Regions from separate parts of the Kitasatospora sp. NPDC051702 genome, predicted to be linked through region 2. Evidence: riboswitches for the same ligand, from Rfam matches in the RefSeq annotation. Region 2 holds a riboswitch; the other holds the start of a gene.
What was found. A riboswitch is a leader RNA that binds a small molecule or an ion and turns the genes downstream of it on or off. The one in region 2 is predicted to bind guanidine.

Region 1: another riboswitch for guanidine. It lies ahead of AB0N04_RS00645 (MBL fold metallo-hydrolase); the one in region 2 lies ahead of AB0N04_RS27695 (SMR family transporter).

The regions. Positions count from the first base shown of each region.
Region 1 is NZ_JBFAZB010000001.1:148,440-152,844, reverse strand. Features, by position in the region: gene fhuB (Fe(3+)-hydroxamate ABC transporter permease FhuB) at 1-1,003, shown strand, start outside; gene fes (enterochelin esterase) at 1,108-2,226, shown strand; guanidine-III (ykkC-III) riboswitch at 2,382-2,449, shown strand; gene AB0N04_RS00645 (MBL fold metallo-hydrolase) at 2,462-3,313, shown strand; gene AB0N04_RS00640 (DHA2 family efflux MFS transporter permease subunit) at 3,378-4,405, opposite strand, start outside.
Region 2 is NZ_JBFAZB010000039.1:55,133-59,537, reverse strand. Features, by position in the region: gene AB0N04_RS27705 (hypothetical protein) at 1-700, shown strand, start outside; gene AB0N04_RS27700 (MFS transporter) at 704-2,140, opposite strand; gene AB0N04_RS27695 (SMR family transporter) at 2,250-2,564, opposite strand; guanidine-III (ykkC-III) riboswitch at 2,609-2,674, opposite strand; tRNA gene AB0N04_RS27690 (tRNA-Cys) at 2,772-2,843, shown strand; gene AB0N04_RS27685 (xanthine dehydrogenase family protein molybdopterin-binding subunit) at 2,907-4,405, opposite strand, start outside.

The sequences.
Region 1 (4,405 bases), on a different contig from region 2:
CCGCGGGGCGTGGTCCCTGCTGCTCCCCCGCCGGTCGCTGCTCGCCGCGCTCGGCCTGGCAGCCGCCCTGCTGACCGCCGTCGTCGTCTCCGCCCACGCCGGGCAGAGCGAACTCGGCCTCGGCCGCACCTTCCAGGCCGTCTTCGGCTACGGCGAGCGGCTCGACGTGCTGCTGGTCCAGAGGTTCCGGCTCGGCCGGATCGTCGCCGGACTCGCCGCCGGCGCCGCCCTCGGCCTCGCCGGGTGCCTCACCCAGACCCTCGCCCGCAACCGGCTCGCCACCCCCGAACTGCTCGGCGTCAACGACGGCGCCACCGCCGCCGTGCTCATCTCCGCCACCGCCTCCGGCACCTTCGGCGCCTGGTGGGCCGGACCGCTGGGCGCCCTCGTCGCCGTCCTCGTCGTCGCCCTGGTCTCCGGCGGCCTCGGCGCCCGCGGCTACCGGGTGCTGGTCGTCGGCCTCGCGATGTCCGCCCTGGCCTCCGCCGTCATCCAGGTCGCCCTCGCCCGGCGCTCGCTCAACTCGGCCGGATCGCTGTACGTGTGGACCTCCGGCAGCCTCAACGGCCGGGACTACGCCGTCGCCACGCCCGTCCTGCTCGGGCTGGCCGTCCTGGTGCCGCTCGCCCTCGTGGTGGCCCGGCGGCTCGCCGTGCTGCGGTTCGACGACAGCGTCGCCGCCTCGCTCGGCGTCGACCCGGGGCGGGTCCGGCTCGCCTGCCTGCTGCTGGCCGTCGCCCTGGCCGGGCTGGCCGTCGGCGTCTGCGGACCGGTCGGCTTCGTCGCCCTCGCCGCGCCCGTCCTCGCCGGGCGCCTCGCCGGGCCCGCCCGGGTGCCCGTGCTCGGCTCGGCGCTCACCGGCGCCCTGCTCGTCGTCCTCGCCGACACCCTCGGCCGGGTGCTGATCGGCGGGGTCGAGATCCCGGTCGGCATCGTCACCACCGTCCTGGGCGGGCCCTTCCTGCTGTGGGTGCTGCTCGGCCGCCGCGGCGACCCGGCGTAGCCCCCGTCCCGTCGCCCGACCCCTGCCCCTGCCCCGCTCTTGCCCGCCCTTCCCTGCCCTTGCCCGCCCCGCCCTTCCCGCCACCGAGTCCCGGAGTGCTGCCCGTGGAACCCCACCCCCTGGTCGAACCCGACCCGCACGACCCCGCGTACCGGCTGGTCACCTTCGTCCACGAGCCCGAGCCGGACCAGCCCTGCGACGGCGTGCTCGCCCTCCTGCACACCGTCACCGACAAGGACCGCCACGCCGGCGACCTCACCCCGCACCTGATGGACCGTACGGCCGACGGCCGCTGGACCATCACCTACCGGCTGCGCGCCGACCACCGCGCCTCCTACCAGCTCCACCCCTACCGCGGCGCCGCCCCCGGCACCGCCCGGGCCGACTGGCTGCACGTCCTCGACCACGCCCGGCCGGACCCGCTCGACGAGCAGCCCCGGCTGCCCGCCCGCGACGGGCGCCACCCCTCCTCCGTGCTCAGCCTCCCCGGCGCCCCCGCCCAGCCGTACGTCCGGCGCCGCGACGGCGTGCCGCGCGGCCGCACCGTCGCCGCCGAGCACGCCGGCCGGCGGGTCGACGTCCACCTGCCCGCGGGGCACGGGGCCGGCCCGCATCCGGTGGCGGTGCTGCTCGACGGGGAGATGTGGGGCGAGGTGCTGTCCGTCGGCGACACCCTCGACAACCTCACGGCCGACGGGGCGATCCCGCCCACCGTCGCGCTGCTCGTCCACACCATGGGCCCCGGCCGGCCCGAGGACCTCAGCTGCAACCCGGAGTTCGTCGACCTCCTCGCCGACCGGCTGCTGCCCTGGGCCGCCGGCCGGTTCGGCGCCACCACCGACCCGGCCGCCACCGTCATCGCCGGCCAGAGCGCGGGCGGACTCACCGCCGCGTTCGCCGCCTACCGCCGCCCGGACCGGTTCGGCAACGCGCTCTCCCAGTCCGGCTCCTTCTGGTGGCCGGACGGCACCGACTTCGACGAGGGGAGCGAGTGGCTCACCCGCCGCTTCGCCGCCGACGAGCGGCGCCCGGCCCGCTTCTACCTGGAGGTCGGCCTCCAGGAGTGGATGCTGCTCACCCAGAACCGGCACCTGCGCGACGTCCTCGTGGCGCGCGGGTACGACCTCGAGTACCGGGAGTTCAACGGCGGCCACGACTACGCCTGCTGGCGCGGCGGCCTGGCCGACGGGCTGGCGCACCTGCTCGGCGGCCCGACCGGCTGAGGGCCCGGCGGGAGGCGCCCCCTCGCGGCACCGGGCCCTCACGACACCGGCTCATGACACCGGCCGCTCACGACTCCGGCCCCTCGACACCGGCCCCTCACCGCACCGGCCCCCGCGGGGCCGGACCGCCGCCGCGGGCGCGTGCTAGCGTCCCCGTGGCGGCGCGTCGGCGCCGGCCCCGGACGAGATGTGCGCCGTACCCGGCCCGCCAAGACGACGCACGCTGGGAGGCGTCATGGCTGCCGGTACCCCGGTCGCCCGTCCGCTGGACGTGCGGTGGATCCACGGGTCCCCGTCGGCGAAGCACGACACGGACCCGGAGATCCAGGTCTACGAGTACGACGAGCACACCGTCATCCTGCGGCAGAACATGGCGGTCAACTACGAGGCGCCGTTCCTGTTCCTGCTCTTCGGGGACGAGCGGGCGGTGCTCATCGACACCGGGGCGACCCCGGAACCCGCGTTCTTCCCGCTGCGCACGGTCGTCGACGGGCTGATCGACGCATGGCTCGCCCGCAACCCCCGCGACGGCTACCGGCTGCTCGTGCTGCACACCCACCCGCACGGCGACCACGTCGCCGGCGACGGACAGTTCACCGGGCGGCCCCTCACCACCGTGGTCGCGGCGGACCCGGCCACCGCCTGGGCCCACTTCGGCTTCGACCGCGACCCGGAGGCGGTGGCCCTCGTCGACCTCGGCGGCCGGGTCCTGGAGTGCCTGGCCACCCCGGGACACCACCCGGCGGCCGTCACCTTCCACGACCCGCACACCGGCTTCCTGCTCACCGGGGACACGGTCTACCCCGGCCGGCTCTACATCGACGACTGGCCGGCCTTCACCAGGACCATCGACCGGCTGATCGCCTTCGCCGAACGGCGACCGGTGACGCACGTGCTCGGCTGCCACATCGAGATGACCCGCACCCCCGGCGTCGACTACCCGATCCGCTACACCCACCAGCCCGACGAGCCGCCGCTCGAACTGACCGTCGACCACCTGCACCGGATCCGCGCCGCCCTCACCGAACTCGGCGGCCGCCCCACCCGCCACGCGCTCGCCGACCTGATCCTCTGGCCCAGCGACTGAACCCGCCCCTCGGGCGGGCGGGCAGACGGGGGCGGCGCCGGTCAGCGCCGCCCCCGGGCCCCGGTCAGTCCTCCGGGGGCGGCGGGGCCGGCGGCTCCACCGGGAGGCGCTGCGCGACGAGGACGCCGACCGCGACCAGGCCGGCGGTGCCCAGCAGGGCGACCCGGTAGGGGCCCGCCGAGCCGGCGTCGTCACCGAGGGCCCCGATCACGGCGGCCGCGGCGGCGATCCCCAGAGCCCCGCCCAGCGTGCGGACGATGGTGAACAGGCCCATCGCCCGGCCCATCGCGGGCGGCGGGACGTCGGCGAAGCCGGCGATCTGGACGGTGAGCACGGCGGTGCCGAGGACCAGCCCGACCGCGAACATCAGCGCCCGCACCGCCCACGGGTTCTCGGCGAAGCCCAGGGCGGCCAGCACGAGCGCGGCCAGCAGCAGGGCGGGCCGGGCGAGGCGGCGCGGACCGAACCGCGGCAGCAGGCGGTCGACGACCTGGGAGGCGGCCATCAGGCCGAGCGCCTCCGGGAAGACGCTCAGGCCGGCGTCCAGCGCCGAGGCCCCGAGCGCCGCCTGGTAGAGCAGCGGGAGCGCGAACAGGGCGCCCATCAGGCCGGCCGAGGTGAGCAGGGCGAGCCAGGTGGCGGCGCCGTAGGCCCGGTCGGCGAGCAGCCGCACGTCCACCAGCGGTTCCTCGGCCCGGAGTTGGTGGCGCACCGCCGCGCCGAGCAGCAGCAGTCCGGCCAGTCCGCCGAACGCCACGCCCGGCGAGGACCAGCCGTGCGCCGGGCCGAAGCCGAGCGCGTAACTGAGCAGCCCGAGGCCGGGGGTGGCGAGCAGGAATCCGGTGGTGTCGAAGCGGCCGGCGGGCGGCTCGGCCTCGGCCCGCAGGCCGGCCAGGCCGGTGACCAGCGCCGCGACCCCGATCGGCACGTTGACCAGGAACAGCCAGTGCCAGGAGAGGTGTTCGGTGAGGAAGCCGCCGAGCGGCGGCCCGAGGGCGGGCATCAGGGCCGTGGGCACGATCAGCACGCGGCCGAGGCCGGCCCGCTCGTGCGGGGCGAACGCCCGGAACAGCAGGGTCATCCCGACCGGCG
Region 2 (4,405 bases):
GGACTTCGTCACCAACTGGCGCACCAACACCGGCTTCACCGACCTCCCGGCGCTGCCCTTCGACTACCGCAAGGAGCTGATCGGCAGCCGCACCCCCTGCCTGGAGGGCCAGCGCAACCTGCTGCCCACCGCCGTCAAGCGCGGCTGGCGCTACGACAGCAGCGGCAACGGCACCCAGGTCTGGCCGCAGCGGATCCAGGGCGGGGCCCTGTGGGACCTCCCGCTGCAGTCCATCCCCTTCCCCGGGCACACCTTCCAGGTGCTCTCGATGGACTACAACATCATGTACAACCAGTGCGGCCCCAACACCAAGGCCGACCCGGCGCTCTACCCGGGCTTCCAGGCCCAGGCCCGCGACGCCTACCTGATGGGCTTCGACCGCACCTACCGCAGCAACCGCGCGCCGTACATCATCGGCAACCACTTCGAGGAGTGGAACGGCGGCATCTACATGAACGCCGTCGAGGACGCCCTCAAGGTCATCGCGGGCAAGCCGGAGGTCCGGCTGGTGTCGTTCCGCCAACTGGTGGACTGGCTGGAGGCCCAGGACCCGGCGGTGCTGCGCAAGCTGCAGGGCCTCGCCCCCGGCCAGTCGCCGACCGGCGGGTGGGAGGCCTTCCTGGGCACCCCGGCGGCGCCGCCGGCGAGCTCCTCGGCGACCGCCACCGACAGCGCCACCGCCACCGCCACCGCCGGCTGACCGTCAGGCCCGGCGCACCCGGCCGGAGACCAGCGCACCCAGCAGGGCCACCCCGGCCATGGTCAGGAAGATCACCGTGAAGGCGCCGGCCGAGCCGGTGGACCCGGCCCCCTCGTGGGCGGCGGCCAGCGAGCCGCCGCCCAGGGCCGCGAACAGCACCCCGGCCAGACCCACCAGCAGCACGTTGCCCAGCGCGTCGCTCATCTGCAGCGAGGCCGAGTTGGCCCCCGCGTCCTCCGGCGCGGACAGCTTCATCATCAGCACGCTCACGCTGGCGACCGTCAGGCCCATCCCGATCCCGCCGACGCCCCAGGCGACCGCCGCCACCCAGGCCGGCACCGCCGGGACCAGCACCAGCGCCGCGCCCGCGATCGCCACCGCGGTCAGCACGAACCCGCCCCGGATCATCGCCTCGCGGTAGCGCTCCGCCCCCGGCCGCCCCTGCAGCCACGAGCCCAGCGCCCAGGAGAGCCCGCCGCTGGTCAGCGTGAGCCCGGCCAGCGTCGGGGACAGCCCGCGCTGGGTGACCATCATCAGCGGGATGAACGCCTCGGCCGCGAAGAACGCCCCCGCGGCCACGCCGCGCAGCAGGATCACCGTCGGCAGGCCGCGCCCGGCCCGCAGCGTCCCGGTGGGCAGCAGGCCCAGCACGGCGGGCAGCAGCAGCGCGGCACCGGCCGCCGCCGGGAGCAGCCCGAGCAGGTCGAGCCGCTGGCCGGCGTACTGCAGCAGGCCCGCCCCGACCGCCGCCATCGCGGCCAGTACGGTGCGCCGGCGGTCGAAGTCCGCGCCCTTCGCCACCGGGTGCTCCCGCTCGGAGCGGGCCAGCGCCGGGCCCATCACGGCCAGCGGCAGCAGGATCAGCACGGGCACCGCCAGGAACACCCAGCGCCAGCCCAGGTGCTGGGTGACCGCCCCGGAGACCACCGGGCCGACGATCGAGGGCAGCACCCAGGCCGAGGAGAAGGCCGCGAACACGGACGGCCGCAGCCGCTCCGGGTAGGCCCGGCCGACCACCACGTACAGGGCGACGATCACCAGGCCGCCGCCCAGCCCCTGGACCGCCCGCCCGGCCACGAACAGCCACATCCCCGGCGCCGCGCCGGCCACCACCAGGCCGGCGCCGAACACCGCGATGCCGGTGAACAGCGGCTGCAGCGGGCCGCGCCGGTCGCACCACTGGCCCGAGACGACCAGGGCGAACAGCGTGGTGGTGAAGTAGCCGGAGAAGGCGAAGGCGTAGAGCCCGAGGCCGTCGAGCTGGCGGGCCGCCACCGGCATCGCGGTGTTGACGGCCGTCGCCTCGAAGGCGAGCAGCAGGACCACCGAGACGATCCCCAGCGTCAGCGCCCGGTAGCGGCCGCTGAGGACCCCGCCGCCGGGGTCGTCGTCGAGGGGTACGGGCGCGGGGTCGACCGAGGTGGGGGAGGCAGTGGTCATACGTAACATCGTAAGGGCCGTCCGCCTGGGTGACCCCTGACTCCGGTCGCTGACCGGATCCGCCGCAGGACCTAGGACCCGCCGCCCGGCACGGCCCGGGACCACCGCGTCAGTGCAGCGCCTTGAGGCCCACCACGCCGGAGACGATCAGCAGCAGGCAGCCGATCCGGGCCGCGGTCACCGCGTCCCCCAGGACGGCCATGCCGTAAAGCGCGGTGCCGACCGCGCCGATGCCGACCCACACCGCGTACCCGGTGCCGATCGGGATGGTGCGCATCGCGTACGCCAGCCCGCCCATGCTCAGCAGCAGGGCGACGCCGAAGACGAGGCTGGGGACGAGCCGGGAGAAGCCCTTGGACGATTCCAGGGCGACCGCCCACACGGTCTCCAGGACACCCGAGACGATCAGAACGAGCCAAGCCATGACGGCCGTACCTCCGCAGTCCACAGCGGCCGGATTGCCGCTGAACTGCGCCGTCTTGTCGTCACCGGGTACGACGCGCTCGTCCGGGGTGGCCGGAGCCCGACCACCTGTCTCCGACCGTAGCACGGGCCGCCGCCGGAGTTGCCATGCAGAATTTACATTCGGCCGTTGACGGTCCGTCGCGGAATCCGCCACCATGAATTCACTGGCCGTGTGCCCGAGTGGCTTAGGGAACCGTCTGCAAAGCGGTACACGCGGGTTCGATTCCCGCCATGGCCTCGAAAAGGAATTGCCGGTCGGCTTTCGCGCCGACCGGCAATTCCCGTTTCCGGGAATTCCCGGTCAGCCCGCGATCGCGTCCTCGGGGCGGATCGGCAGCCGGCCGACCGGCAGGCCGGTGGCGGCGCGGACGGCCGCCGCGACGGCCGCCGGGGCCACCACCGCGGGCACCGCGCTGACCGCCTTCGCGCCGAAGGTCGCCACCACGTCCCGCTCCTCCAGCAGGGCGGCGATCCGCACCTCCGGGGTGTCCAGGGCGGTGGGCAGCCGGTAGCCGGTGAGCGAGGGGTTCTGCAGCACCCCGCCCTCGGTGCGCAGGTCCTCCAGCAGCGCCAGGCCGACGCCCTGTGCCACCCCGGCCTCGATCCGGTCCTCGATCTGCCGCGGGTTCAGCGCCCGGCCGACGTCCTGCGCGACCGTCATCTCGACCACCCGGACGGCGCCCAGCTCGATGTCCACGTCCACCACCGCGCGCATCGCGCAGAAGGCGATGGAGACGAAGGCGTCGCCCTGCCCGTTCTCGTCCAGCGGCTCGGTCGGGTGCGGGCGGCACTGCGCGGTGGCCCACAGCTCCTTGCCCTCCAGCGCCTCGGCGACCGGCATGCCGAGCACCCCGTCGTACGAGGTGATCTTGCCGTCGGCGATCTGCAGCAGCTCCGCGGACATCCCGAAGTTGGCGGCGATCGGCTGCAGCAGCTGGTGGCGGACCATCAGCGCGGCGCGCTCCACCGCGCCGCCGGAGACCCAGGTGTGCCGGCCCCGGGCGGACGGCCCGGCGATCGACTGGTCGCTGTCGGCCGGCGCGATGTAGACCTCGCTGACGCCCAGCACGCTCTGCACGATCTGCCGCGCCAGGGTGGCGAAGCCCTGCCCGGAGTCGACGGCCGCGCAGATCACCGTGGCGTGGTCACCGCTGACCCGCACCGTGGCGGTGGAGACCTCGTCCTCGCCCTCGGCCCCGAGCATGTGCACCATGCCGACCGCGTAGCCGATCCCGCGCCGCACCGCGGCCGGGTCGCCGGCGCCGCCGGGCCCGCCCGGCAGCAGCCACTCGGCGTCCGGGTCGTCCACCGGCAGGGCCGGCAGCGGCTCGGCCGCGACGGCCTCCAGCAGCGCGCCCACCGGCGCGGGGCAGGTGACGGCCTGCCCGGTGGGCATCGGGTCCCCGGTGGACATCGCGTTGCGGCGGCGGATCTCCACCGGGTCCACGCCGATCCGGGCGGCCAGCTGGTCCAGCTGCGACTCGTGGGCGAAGCAGGCCTGCAGCGCGCCCTCGCCGCGCATCCGCCCGGCCGGCGGGTTGTTGGTGCGCACCGCCCAGGCGTCCACGAAGACGTTCGGGCAGACGTACGGGCCGACCGAGAAGGCCGTGGCGGCCGCCAGCGCCTCGGCGGAGACGTCCGCGTACGCGCCGCCGTCCAGCAGGATCTGCGCCTCGACCTTGACCAGCCGGCCCTCGGCGTCGGCGTGGTGGCGGTAGCGCAGCAGCGCGGGGTGGCGCGAGGTGTGGGTGTGGAAGGACTCCTCGCGGGTGAGGGTCATCTTCACCGGGCGGCCGGTGC